2 linked regions of the Rhodopseudomonas palustris HaA2 genome follow. The protein of the gene in region 1 interacts with the protein of each later gene in a pairwise test. Links are inferred from orthologs where the notes say so. Each region holds a gene or a part of one and is shown in the gene's direction. Other genes may lie near its edges.

Region 1 (6,827 bases):
GCACCCGTTCGCGATCGCGCATCATCTGGTCGGCCGCTGGCTGGAGCAGACATCATGACGAACACCGCAAAGCCCAAGCCGCGGATTCTCTGCGTCGGCATTCCGGTCCGCGACCTCACCTTCCGGATCGAGGCGGTGCCGGGCCGCGGCAACAAGATCCCCGCCAGTGCTTATGAAGAGATCTGCGGCGGCAATGCGCTCAATGCCGGGATAGGCATCGCGAGGCTCGGCGGCACCGCGACGATGTGCGGCCCGATGGGCGACGCGAGCGAAATCGCGGGGCGCTTCATCTTCGACAAGCTCGGCGAGGAAGGCATCGCGACCACCGGCCTGATCCACATGCCGGGGCTGGTGACGCCGATTTCCGCCGTGATGGTCGATCCGACCGGCGAGCGCACCATCGTCACCTTCCGTGATCCGCGACTGTGGAACGTCGCGTTGCCGGACGCCGATGCGCTGCTCGAGAACTGCGACGCCATCATGATCGAGAGCCGCTGCGCCGGCTTCGCCACGCCGCTGTGCGCCGAGGCGACCAGGCGCGGGATTCCGGTGGTGGTCGATATCGACAGCGCGATGGCGATGAACGAGGGCCTGCTGACGGCGTCGTCGCATCTGATCTTTTCGGCCGAAGCGCTGCACGCCACCGCCGGCGTCGCCGACGACGAAGCCGCGCTGACCAAGGTGGCGAAGCTGACGCATGCCTTCGTGGCCGTCACCCGCGGCCCGAAGGGGACGCTGTGGCTCGACGCCGACAAACAATTTCAGCAGACCCCGGCGTTCCCGGTGCACGTCGTCGACACGCTCGGCGCCGGCGACATCTTCCACGGCGGCTTCGCGGTGGCGTTCAGCGAGGGCCAGGACATTCCGAGCGCGCTGCGCTTCGCCTCCGCCGCGGCCGCGCTGAAATGCACCAGGCCCGGCGGCGCCTTCGCCTGCCCGGACCGCGCCGAGGTCGAGGCGTTTCTCGCCGACAAGCGGAAGTAATCAGCCGCGGCGCACGCGCGCGCAACGCCGCAGCCGTCTCGTGAGGCGCGGCTTCAGCCCGACGCGACCTCGTCGATTTTGAAGGCGCGCGAGGCGAACAGATCGCGGTCCGGCGCGAGCGGCGCCTCGTCGGCCGATGTCGGTGCCGGCGCCGCTGCGGCGGGCGCGGCGAAATCCAGTTCCTCGATCCGCGCGGCGCGGCGCTCGATCTTATCGGCCGAGACGAGAATCTGGCGGACGTCGTCGTTGACCTGGCCGAAATGCGTCTGCAGCTTGGTGACGCGCTCGCGCAGGCGCGCGAGATCGTCGCCGAGGCTCAGCACTTCGGTGCGGATCTGGTCGGCGGCATCGCGCATCCGCGCGTCTTTCAGGATCTGCTGCATCACTTGGATCGCCAGCATCAGCAGCGACGGCGACACCAGCACGATTCGCGCCCGATAGGCCTTCTGGATGACGTCGTCGAAGCCGTCGTGGATCTCCGCATAGACCGATTCCGACGGCACGAACATCAGCGCGGTGTCCTGGGTCTCGCCGGGGATCAGGTATTTCTCGGCGATGTCGCCGACATGCCGCATCACGTCGATCCGCAGCCGCTGCGATGCGGCTTTCTTCTGCTCGTCGCTGCGGGCCTCGCGCAGCGCCGTCACCGCCTCGAGCGGAAACTTGGCGTCGATGCACAGTGGCCGCTGGTCGGGCAGCAGCACCACGCAGTCCGGCCGCTTGCCGGTCGACAGCGTGTATTGGAACGCGTAGCCGCCTTTCGGCAGGCCGTCCTGCACGATCGATTCCATCCGCGCCTGGCCGAAGGCGCCGCGCGCCTGCTTGTTGGCCAGCACGTCGCGCAGCGTCGTCACCTGGTCGGTCAGTTCGGTGAGATTCTCGTGCGCGCGGTCGATGATGCCGAGCCGCTCGTGCAGCGCCTGCAGGCTCTCCATGGTGTGCCGCGTCGACTGGGTCATCGACTGGCCGAAGCGGTGGGTCACCGTATCCAGCCGCTCGCTGACCGCGCGGGCCATCTCGGCCTGCCGCCCCGCCAGCGCCCGGCCCATCGCATCGACCCGGCCATTGGCCTCGCTCTGGAACCGGATCAGGTCCGACAGCCGCTGCTCGAGGTCGGCGGCGCGGCGGGCCTGCGCCAGCGCCGCGGCGTTGCCGCCCTGCAGCCCGCGCGCGATCACCAGCACGATAGCCAGCAGCAACAGCAGCGCCAGTGCACTGGCGCCGACCAGCGCCATGCCGACGCTGACCGGGGCGCCTCCCGGATCGAACAGAATCTCGTTCATGGCGCGACCGTAGCAGATCGTCCGGCGTTCGCGAACGAAGAGAGAACGTCACGCTGAACAGATCTTTAAGCGGGCCCGCGCCGAAAGTGGCAGATCCTCCGGTCGGTCCCGGATTGACCCGCAAGCGCGCGCGCCTTAAATCGCCGCCATGGCCCTGCGCGAAATCATCATCCTGCCGGACAAGCGGCTGCGTGAAATCTCCAAGCCCGTCGCCGAGGTGACGCCGGAGATCCGCAAGCTCGCGGACGACATGTTCGAGAGCATGTACGAGGCGCCCGGCATCGGGCTGGCGGCGATTCAGATCGCCGAGCCGGTGCGGCTGATCACGATGGACATCGTGCGCAAAGAGGGCAACGGCAAGAGCGATCCGCGGGCCTTCATCAATCCGGAGATCGTCGGCGCCTCGGCCGAGCTGAACGTCTACGAGGAAGGCTGCCTGTCGATCCCGGAATACTACGCCGAGGTCGAGCGGCCCAAGACGGTGCGGATTCGTTACACCGATCTCGACGGTCAGGTGAAGGAAGAGGACGCCGACGGCCTGTTCGCGACCTGCATCCAGCACGAGATCGACCACCTCAACGGCGTGCTGTTCGTCGATCATATCTCGAAGCTGAAAAAGGCGATGGTCGTCCGCAAGTTCGAGAAGGCCGCCAAGCGCGGCATCAAATACGTCTGAGCGTTCGCGCAGACGACCGGCCGACGCGTTGCGGCGCTCGGCCCTTCGTCGGCCCAGACCTGGGACCTCACGCCATGCCTCTTCGCCTCGTTTTCATGGGCACGCCCGATTTCGCGGTGCCGACGCTGCTGGCGCTGTCGGCCTATGGGCACGACATCGCGGCGGTCTATAGCCGCGAGCCGAAGCCGGCCGGGCGCGGCATGAAACTGCAGCACAGCCCGGTGGCGCAGGAGGCGCAGCGGCTCGGGATTCCCGTGCTGACGCCGAAGACGCTGAGAACCGACGAGGCGTTGGCCGAATTCCGCAGCCACGAGGCCGACGCGGCGGTGGTGGTCGCCTACGGCATGATCCTGCCGCAGGCGATCCTCGATGCACCAAAGCTCGGCTGCTACAATCTGCACGGCTCGCTGCTGCCGCGCTGGCGCGGCGCCGCGCCGCTCAACCGCGCCATCATGGCGGGCGACGCCGAATCGGGCGTGATGGTGATGAAGATGGACGTCGGCCTCGACACCGGCGACGTCGCGATGGCCGAGCGGATCGCCATCACCGATGCGATGACCGTCACCGATCTGCACGACGCGCTGGCACGGCTCGGCGCCGACCTGATGGTGCGGGCGATGGCGGCGCTGGAGCGCGGCGGGCTGCAGCTCGCCCGGCAGAGCGAACACGGCGTCAGCTACGCGGCCAAGATCGACAAGGCGGAAGCGAAGATCGATTTCGCCCGGCCGGCGCAGGCGGTGCTGCGCCACATTCACGGGCTGTCGCCGTTTCCCGGCGCGTGGTGCGAACTGCCGATCGACGGCGAGGCGGTGCGGGTCAAGATCCTGCGCTGCGCGCTCGCCGATGGTCGCGGCGCTCCGGGCGAGATGCTGGGCGACGATCTCACCATCGCCTGCGCCGACGGCGCGATCCGCGTGCTGCAATTGCAGCGCGCCGGCAAGCAGCCGATGAGCGCCGACGAGTTCCTGCGCGGCACGCCGATCGCGAAGGGCGTGCGGGTGAGTTCAAGCTGAGGCGGGGCGCCGCCCCACCCACAGCCGTCACCACCCGCGCATGCGGGTGGCCCAGTATCCCAGAGCGTTCATGATTGATAACCAGCGCTCTGCAATACTGGGTCGCCCGGTCGAGCCGGGCGATGACGTGGTGGTGATGGGCTTCGCTCCCGCTCCAGCACCGCGCGCGGTCGCAGAAACAAGAGAAGCATGCCCCGCTACAAACTCACCATCGAATATGACGGCGCGCCGTTTTGCGGCTGGCAGTTGCAGCCGACGTTGCCGTCGGTGCAGGGCGCGCTGGAGGCGGCGGCGCTGGCGACCTGCGGCGAAGCGGTGCGGGTGCACGGCGCCGGCCGCACCGATGCGGGCGTGCACGCGCTGGGGCAGGTGGCGCATGTCGACATTCCGAAGCCGTTCCGCGCCGACAAGCTGCGCGACGCGCTCAACGCCCATGTGCGGCCGCATCCGATCGCGGTCCTGTCCGCCGAACTCGTGGCGGATGATTTCGAGGCGCGGTTCTCGGCGATCCGGCGGCACTACCGCTATCGCATCGTCAACCGCCGCTCCAATCTCGCGCTCGAGCTCGGCAAAGTGTGGCGGGTGCCGAAGCCACTCGACACCGACGCGATGCACCGCGCAGCGCAAGTGCTGATCGGCAAGCACGACTTCACGACGTTCCGCGACACCGAGTGCCAGGCCGCCTCGCCGGCCAAGACGCTGGACGTGCTCGACGTCGTGCGGAACGGCGACGCCGTCGATATCATCACCAATGCGCGTTCCTATCTGCACAGCCAGGTGCGCTCGATGGTCGGCTCCCTGGTGTGGGTCGGCGAAGGCCGCTGGACGGCGGATGATCTCGCCGCCGCGCTCGCCGCCCGCCGCCGCTCCGCCTGCGGCCCGGTGGCGCCGCCGGATGGGTTGTATCTGGTGCAGGTGGATTACTGAGTACTAGAGCTGTTCATCGCTTGATTGAAGCGGCGCGGCATTCTCGAATGCGGAGTCGTCATCCTGAGGTGCGAGCGCAGCGAGCCTCGAAGGATGCGGCGGCCAAGGCGCTTGCGGCTCATCCTTCGAGGCCCGCTGGCCGCGCATGGCGCGGCCAGCGGGCACCTCAGGATGACGGCGGTGATTCCATCAAAAGCAGAGCTGCTCTAAGGGTCACAAACATCTCGTTCGTCATTCCGGGATGGGCCGCGCAGCGGCACAGGCCCGGAATCCATAACCCCTGACAGTGAGTATGGATTCCGGGCTCGCGCTACGCGCGCCCCGGAATGACGAAAGAGAGGTCGTTTACCTGAAGTATCTCTCCAGCACGCCGCGATAGATCGCGGTGAGCTTGTCGAGATCGCTCACGGGCGTGCGTTCGTCGATCTGGTGCATGGTCTGGCCGACCAGGCCGAACTCGACCACCGGACAGTATTTGGCGATGAAGCGCGCATCCGAGGTGCCGCCGCCGGTGTTGAGGTCGGGGCTGCGGCCGGTGATGTCGGCGATCGCGGCCGACACCAGATCGGTGAAGCCGCCGGGCTTCGTCACGAACACATCGGCGTTCGACGGCAGCCATTCGATTCGGGCGCGGATGCGGTTGCCGCAGGCGGCGGCGAGCCGCTGCTCGACCAGCGCGCGCAGCGTCTCCTGGGTGTGGTGATCGTTGAAGCGGATGTTGAACTTGGCGCGGGCCTGCGCCGGGATCACATTGGTGGCCGGATTGCCGACGTCGACCGAGGTGAATTCGAGGTTCGACGGCTGGAATTGCGCCGAGCCTTGATCCAGCGGCTCGTCGTTCAGCGCGGTGATCAACGTTGCGATATCGGGGATCGGATTCGATGCGCGGTGCGGATAGGCGACATGGCCCTGCCGGCCGTCGACGATCAGCACGCCGGACTGCGAGCCGCGCCGACCGATCTTGATGGTGTCGCCGATCGCCTCGACATTGCTCGGCTCGCCGACGATGCAGTGATCGAAGCGCTCGCCGCGTTCGGCGGCCCATTGCAGCAGCTTGACGGTGCCGTTGACGGCGACGTCTTCCTCGTCGCCGGTGATCAGGAACGAGATCGAGCCTTTGCCGGATTGTTGCGGCTGGCCGCCATTCGCGGCCAGATAATCCAGCGTCGCCGCCACCGCGCAGGCGATGCCGCCCTTCATGTCGACCGCGCCGCGGCCGTACAGCAGGCCGCCTTCGACATCGCCTGCGAACGCGCCATGGCTCCATGCGGTTTCTTCGCCGGGCGGCACCACGTCGGTGTGGCCGGCGAAGCAGAGATGCGGCGCACCGTCACCGATCCGCGCGTAGAGATTGTCGATGTCGGCGGTGCCGGGCTCGCTGAAAGTCACCCGATGCGTCGCGAAGCCCGCGTCCTGCAGCAGCGCCTCCAGCACGCCGAGCGCGCCGGCATCGGCCGGCGTCACCGACGGACAGCGCAGCAGCGCCTGCGCGATCTCGAGCGCGGTCGCGGTCACGGCGCGATCAGTCCCGCAGCAATTCGTTGATGCTGGTCTTGGAGCGGGTGCGCTCGTCGACGCGCTTGACGATCACCGCGCAGGCGGTGGCCGGGCCCGGATTGCCGTTCTTCAGCGGCTTGCCCGGCAGCGTGCCGGGCACCAGCACGGCGTATTCGGGCACTTCGCCGATGAAGGTCTCGCCGGTCTCGCGGTCGACGATCTTGGTCGAGGCGCCGAGGAACACGCCCATCGCCAGCACCGCGCCACGGCGGACGATCACGCCCTCGGCGACTTCGGAGCGCGCGCCGATGAAGCAGTCGTCCTCGATGATCACCGGACCCGCCTGCAGCGGCTCCAGCACGCCGCCGATGCCGACGCCGCCGGAGATGTGCACGCGCTTGCCGATCTGCGCGCAGGAGCCGACCGTCGACCAGGTGTCGACCATGG
Region 2 (6,636 bases), 370 kb from region 1 along the record:
CCCGGGCATCCATCATTTTCGCGAGAAGCTGGATTGCCGGGTCAAGCCCGGCAATGACGGTGTCGTAGATCTGAGGACCCCAAATCATGGCGACGCATAAACTGCTGCTTCTTCCCGGCGACGGTATCGGCACCGAAGTGATGGCCGAGGTGTCGCGGCTGATCGACTGGCTGAACAAAGCCGGCATTGCCAGCTTCGAAACCGAGCACGGCCTGGTCGGCGGCGCCGCCTATGATGCCGACAAGGTCGCGATCACCGACGCCACCATGGCGCTGGCGCAGGCCTCCGACGCGGTGATCTTCGGCGCGGTCGGCGGGCCGAAATGGGACGCGGTGCCGTATGACGCCCGCCCCGAGGCCGGCCTGCTGCGGCTGCGCAAGGATCTGGCGCTGTTCGCCAATCTGCGTCCGGCGGTGTGCTATCCGGCGCTCGCCGAGGCTTCCAGCCTGAAGCCCGAAGTGGTCGAGGGCCTCGACATCATGATCGTCCGCGAACTCACCGGCGGCGTCTATTTCGGCGAGCCGAAGACCATCACCGATCTCGGCAACGGCCAGAAGCGCGCGATCGACACGCAAGTTTACGACACCTACGAGATCGAGCGGATCGGCCGCGTCGCCTTCGACCTCGCCCGCAAGCGCCGCAACAAGGTCACCTCGATGGAGAAGCGCAACGTCATGAAGACGGGCGTGCTCTGGAACGAGGTGATCACCCAGGTGCACGCGCGCGAATACAAGGACGTCCAGCTCGAGCACCAGCTCGCCGATTCGGGCGGCATGAATCTCGTCAAATGGCCGAAGCAGTTCGACGTCATCGTCACCGACAATCTGTTCGGCGACATGCTGAGCGACATCGCCGCGATGCTGACCGGCTCGCTCGGCATGCTGCCCTCGGCCTCGCTCGGCGCGGTCGACGACACCACCGGCAAGCGCAAGGCGATGTACGAGCCGGTGCACGGCTCGGCGCCCGACATCGCCGGCAAGGGCCTGGCCAATCCGGTGGCGATGCTGGCCTCGTTCGGCATGGCGCTGCGCTATTCGCTCGACATGGGCGAGCTCGCCGACAAGCTCGACGAAGCCATCGCCGTGGTGCTGGCCCGCGGCCTGCGCACCGCCGACATCAAGAGCGAAGGCTCCACCGTGGTGTCGACCAGCCAGATGGGCGAAGCCATCGTCCAGGAGATGCAGGCGCTGCACGGCTGAGGAGCGCGCTCGAAGCGTGTGGGCACGGCGCAACAGCGCGCCTCTGCCCACCCTCCGGACTCAACGCCGCAAACGCCTTCCGCGTCATCCTGAGGTGCCCATCGTGCCGCGCTATGCGCGGTGCGATAGGCCTCGAAGGATGGGCCGCCGGCACCCGTGGCCGCATCCTTCGAGGCGCGCAAGAGCGCGCACCTCTGGATGACGATTCTTCAGAGAAACGACGTCCTGAAACAAAAAATGCCCGGCTGAGCCGGGCATTTTCGCATCCGATGAGAACCCGCGCCGCTCAGTACAGCGGGAAGCGCTCCGGGTAGCCGCCGAGGTCGGAGGCCGGGTTGAGCGGCTGGCGGTCGAGCGGGCGCTGGCCGTTTTCGCGGGCGAAGGAATAGCCCGGCGGGAAGGCGTAATCGGAGAATTTGCGATCGCCCGGCAGCACTTCGGTGCCGGCGTCGAGCCAGGAGCGCTTGGTGACGTAGACGCGGGTGCGCGGGCCGGCTTGGTACGACGAGTTCGGGCCGCGGTCGCCGTAGCGGATCTGGTCGCTGCTGCGATAGACGCGCTTCTTGCTGGTCTGCTGCGCATCCGCCGATTCGACGCCGATTGCCACCACGGCCACCGTCGCGAGCAGCACCGCAAACGTCTTCGCGCAGGTTTGGGCGGCTGGGAATTTCAGGGTCATCGGGTCCTCATCGGCAGGCGCATTGCAAATTACGCCTCTTTCTAGCCGCCAGCATGGCCGCGCCACAAGGTCAATCCGGCCACACCGAGCGCAAATATGCAATTCCGGGCTTGCCGGAATGTTGCATGGAATCCAACGGTTAAACGACGCGTGCGATTCGCTGTCAGAATGCGCCGCGGAGACGCGGATTCTGCGCGCCGAACACCCAGTCGGCACGGGCCGCCTGCCCAGGCGCCGGCGTGCAGCCCTGCCGTCGCAGTTCGGCGTGGGCGAAGGTGTCGGCCAAAGCCGCATCGCCGCCGGCGGTCAGCAGCACCAGCCGGTCCAGCATGCAGGCGGCCGCGGCGCGCCGCTGCGGCAGGCTGTCGCCCTGGCAGGTCCAGCCGGAGATGCGCAGCGCCGCGTCGTCGATCCTCCTGAAGAAGCCGAGGCAGCGGGTCGATGGCCCGGCGAGATCGAACAGCGTCACCGGCCCGAACTTGCTGTCGATCAGGCCGGCCGGCTGCGCGCTCTCGGCGCGCTCCGCACCGATTCGGGCGGCGAGGTCGGCCGCTGCGTCCGGCACGCCGTGCGCCTCGTCGCCGAGGCGGTACAGTTCGATCTCGACGGCCGGCGCCTGCCCGGGGGCGGCCCAGCGCAGGACATCCTTGCGGCCGCCATCCGGATGCCGGAGGATTTCGGTGCTCGCGACGGCGCCGGGCAGGTCGATCTGGCTGACGGCGAAAGCGGGATGCGAGTGCGTCGCCATGCTCCAGCCCGGCCGGTCGCCGGGCGTGGTGGCGGCGGTGATCGCGGCGTCGGTCAGCGGATTGGCGGCGGTGAAAATGATCAGCCCGATCAGCGCCAGCGCGCCCACATAGGCCAGGATGCGCATCACGGTTTCGCGGCATTCGTCGGCGAAGCTGCGCAGCGCCGGGTGGATCCGGCTCTGCGGCGGCGCGGCCCGGAAGGCCGGATTCGAACCCATCGGCAAAGACTCCGGGCGATACTCGCGGAAGGATTGAGAATGCAGGGAAAAGCGCGGGCAGGTATCAAGTTGTGTCGGCCGCGTTTCTCGCATAGAAGCGCTGACTTCTCCTTGCTGCGGCGCGCCGCGGCGGAGCAAATTCCTTCGGAGAGTGAACGATGGGTTACAAAGTCGCGGTAGTGGGTGCGACCGGCAATGTCGGGCGCGAAATGCTCGCCATTCTGGACGAGCGCAAGTTCCCGGCGGACGAGGTGGTGGCGCTGGCGTCGCGCCGCTCGATCGGCGTCGAGGTCAGCTACGGCGACAGGACCCTGAAATGCAAGGCGCTGGAGCACTACGATTTCAGCGACATCGACATCTGCCTGATGTCGGCCGGCGGCGCCGTGTCGAAGGAATGGTCGCCGAAGATCGGCGCGCAGGGCGCGGTGGTGATCGACAATTCCAGCGCCTGGCGGATGGACCCGGACGTGCCGCTGATCGTGCCCGAAGTGAACGCCGCGGCCGCCGCGGGCTTCACCAAGAAGAACATCATCGCCAATCCGAACTGCTCGACCGCGCAGCTCGTGGTGGCGCTGAAGCCGCTGCACGACAAGGCGAAGATCACCCGCGTGGTGGTGTCGACCTATCAGTCGGTGTCGGGCGCCGGCAAAGAGGGCATGGACGAACTGTTCTCGCAGACCAAGGCCGTCTACACCAATCAGGAACTGATCAATAAGAAGTTCCCGAAGCGGATCGCCTTCAACGTGATCCCCGAGATCGACGTCTTCATGGAGGACGGCTACACCAAGGAAGAGTGGAAGATGATGGTCGAGACCAAGAAGATTCTCGATCCCGCCATCAAGCTCTCGGCCACCTGCGTGCGGGTGCCGGTGTTCGTCGGCCATTCCGAAGCGGTCAATATCGAGTTCGAGAACCCGATCTCCGCCGACGAGGCCCGCGACATCCTGCGCAGCGCGCCGGGTTGCCTGGTGATCGACAAGCAGGAGCCGGGCGGCTACGTCACGCCGTATGAAGCCGCCGGCGAGGACGCGACCTATATCAGCCGCATCCGCACCGACCCGACCGTCGACAACGGCCTGGTGCTGTGGTGCGTCTCGGACAATCTGCGCAAGGGCGCGGCGCTGAACGCGATCCAGATCGCCGAAGTGCTGATCAACCGCAAGCTGATCACCGCGAAGAAGAAAGCGGCGTAGTCGCCGGCCGGATCTGCTCCGTCATCCTGAGGTGCCGCCGCGCAGCGGCGGCCTCGAAGGATGGGCCGCACACGCTGCAGCCGTCGCCGCATCCTTCGAGGCTCGCTTCGCTCGCACCTCAGGATGACGGTTTCGTGCAAAGGGTTGCAAATGGCCGGGGCTCGTCCCCGGCCATTTGCATTCACGGTGCGCAACGGTACTGACGCGAGCGCGCCGGCGCGCTAGGCTGGCGCAGCTTCATCGCCCACGGCCGCAGCATGACCGACCAGCCCGATCCGCCAAAGCCCCTGTCGTCGACCAAGCGCATCGAGCGCGGCTTCGAGACCGTGCTGTTCAACAGCCGCTGGCTGATGGCGCCGTTCTATTTCGGCCTCGTGCTCAGCCTGCTGGTGCTGCTGTACAAATTCGTGGTGCTGCTCGGCGAACTGATCCTGCACGCCACCCTCGCCAAGGAATCCGACATCATCCTCGGCGTGCTCAGCCTGATCGACGTGTCGCTGACCGGCAATCTGGTGCTGATCGTGGTGTTCTCCGGCTACGAAAATTTCGTGTCGCGGATCGATCCGCGCGACCATCCCGACTGGCCGGAATGGATGACCAAGGTCGACTTCGCCGGGCTGAAGCAGAAGCTGCTCGCCTCGATCGTGGCGATCTCGGCGATCCAGGTGCTGAAGGCGTTCATGAATCTCGACACCGGCTACGACTCGACCAAGCTCGGCTGGCTGATCGGCATCCATCTGGTGTTCGTGGTCTCGACCCTGGTGATGGCGCTGTCCGACCGCTGGGGCGGCCACGGCGGCGACGACAAGGGCGGGCATTAGCGGGCGTCGCTTCGCCCGCTGTATCGACGCAACCGTCACGTCCACGTCGTCATCCTGAGGTGCGAGCGTAGCGAGCCTCGAAGGATGCGGCTGCGAGCCCCGCCTTTGCGGCCATCCTTCGAGGCGCGCAAGGGCGCGCACCTCAGGATGACGCTCATGATCGGGGCGGCTCGCTCACCCGCGCGGGACGGCGGGGCGGAAGTCCTTGCTGTCGGGGTCGAGCACGAACAGATCGCCGGCGGCGACGCCGAAATAGGCTCCGTGGAGCTGGATCTTGCCGCGCGCGACCTGGATCTGGATGCAGGGAAACGTCATCAGGTTTTCGAGGCTGCGATGCACCGCGGCCTTCTCGATCCGGGTGCGGAATTCCTGCATGGTCTCGTGGTCGCGCTGTTCGACCACCTCGCCGGGCTTGGTGAACATCGCCATCCAGCGGCCGATGAAATCGCTCTCGGTCAGCGGCGGGGTCTTGTCGGTGAAGGCTTTGATACCGCCGCATTGGGCGTGGCCGAGCACCACGATGTGCTTGACCTTGAGCACCTGCACGGCGAATTCCAGAGCCGCGGAGACGCCGTGGGCGCCGCCGTCGGGCTCGTAGACCGGCACCAGATTGGCGACGTTGCGGACCACGAACATCTCGCCCGGGCCGGCGTCGAAGATCACCTCGGGCGAGACGCGCGAATCGCAGCAGCCGATCACCATCACTTCCGGCGATTGACCGCGCTCCGAGAGTTCGCGGTAGCGGGTCTGCTCAGTCGGCAGCCGCTGCGTCCGGAACGCCTCGTAGCCCTCGACCAGGGCTTTCGGAAACGATGTCATCGGCGCTGTCTCTCCAGGGAATGGTGTCGTCGCGTCTAGGGAAGCGGAACCCGCTGCAGCGACCAGGATGCGCGTGCGCCTGATCCCGCCCGCATAATCACAGGATGCCGCCGCGAACAAGTCTTCCGGCGCGCAGGCCGAGATGATATCGCCATCGTTTTCCGCGCACCGAGGGAACAGACCGATGATCCGACCGCGCCGCAGCCTGTTGTTCATGCCGGGGTCGAATGCGCGCGCGCTGGAGAAGGCCCGCCTGCTGCCGGCCGACGGCCTGATCCTCGACCTCGAGGACGCCGTGGCGCCGGACGCCAAGGCCGCCGCGCGCGACCAGATCGCAACCGCGGTCGCCGCCAAGGGATACGGCCACCGCGAGGTGCTGGTGCGGATCAATGCGCTGGATTCGCCGTGGTGGCGCGACGACATCGCGATGGCCGCCAAGGTCGGCCCCGACGGTATCCTGGTTCCGAAAGTGTCGAGCATCGAGGATATCGCCGCCATCGCCGAGCGCCTCACCGAGCTCGACGCCGATCCGGCGATCCGGGTCTGGATCATGATCGAGACCGCGCGCGGCGTGTTGCACGCCGAGGAGCTGGCGGCGCAGACCCACATCGCCGGCACCCGGCTCGCCGGCTTCGTGTTCGGGCCGAACGACATTTCACGCGAGACCGGCATCCGGATGCTACCGGGCCGCGCCACGATGATTCCGATGATCAGCCACTGCATCCTCGCCGCCCGCGCGCACGGCCTCGTGGTGCTCGACGGCCCCTACAGCGACATCGCCAATGTCGACGGCTTCGCCCAGGAATGCGCCCAGGCGCGCGATCTCGGCTTCGACGGCAAGACGCTGATCCATCCCGGCCAGATCGACGCCTGCAACGCCACCTTCACGCCGCCGGCGGAGGACGTGGCGCAGGCCCGCGCGATCCTCGCCGCCTTCGAGCGCCCGGAAAATGCCGGC

Evidence for each region.
Region 2: the proteins of def (region 1) and RPB_RS01710 interact in binary tests that used the Escherichia coli proteins (3 or more experiments, as listed by UniProt). The link is inferred for Rhodopseudomonas palustris HaA2 from one-to-one orthologs.

The regions. Positions count from the first base shown.
Region 1 is NC_007778.1:755,406-762,232, forward strand. Bases 1,222-4,179 are described here. They hold def (peptide deformylase), read left to right. Parts: upstream 1,222-2,415; coding sequence 2,416-2,943; downstream 2,944-4,179. Other genes in these bases: RPB_RS03425 (DNA recombination protein RmuC), read right to left, coding at 1,222-2,267; fmt (methionyl-tRNA formyltransferase), read left to right, coding at 3,018-3,956; truA (tRNA pseudouridine(38-40) synthase TruA), read left to right, coding at 4,146-4,179. In the rest of the region: nudC (NAD(+) diphosphatase), read left to right, coding at 1-58; RPB_RS03420 (sugar kinase), read left to right, coding at 55-984; more of RPB_RS03425, read right to left, coding at 1,038-1,221; more of truA, read left to right, coding at 4,180-4,883; dapE (succinyl-diaminopimelate desuccinylase), read right to left, coding at 5,229-6,398; dapD (2,3,4,5-tetrahydropyridine-2,6-dicarboxylate N-succinyltransferase), read right to left, coding at 6,406-6,827. UniProt on the Escherichia coli protein: Removes the formyl group from the N-terminal Met of newly synthesized proteins. Requires at least a dipeptide for an efficient rate of reaction. N-terminal L-methionine is a prerequisite for activity but the enzyme has broad specificity at other positions.
Region 2 is NC_007778.1:380,422-387,057, forward strand. What follows is about bases 2,254-5,020. They hold RPB_RS01710 (aspartate-semialdehyde dehydrogenase), read left to right. Parts: upstream 2,254-3,003; coding sequence 3,004-4,038; downstream 4,039-5,020. Other genes in these bases: RPB_RS01705 (hypothetical protein), read right to left, coding at 2,254-2,845; RPB_RS01715 (TIGR00645 family protein), read left to right, coding at 4,296-4,859. Also shown: leuB (3-isopropylmalate dehydrogenase), read left to right, coding at 87-1,199; RPB_RS01700 (hypothetical protein), read right to left, coding at 1,486-1,878; more of RPB_RS01705, read right to left, coding at 2,042-2,253; RPB_RS01720 (carbonic anhydrase), read right to left, coding at 5,034-5,678; RPB_RS01725 (HpcH/HpaI aldolase/citrate lyase family protein), read left to right, coding at 5,863-6,636.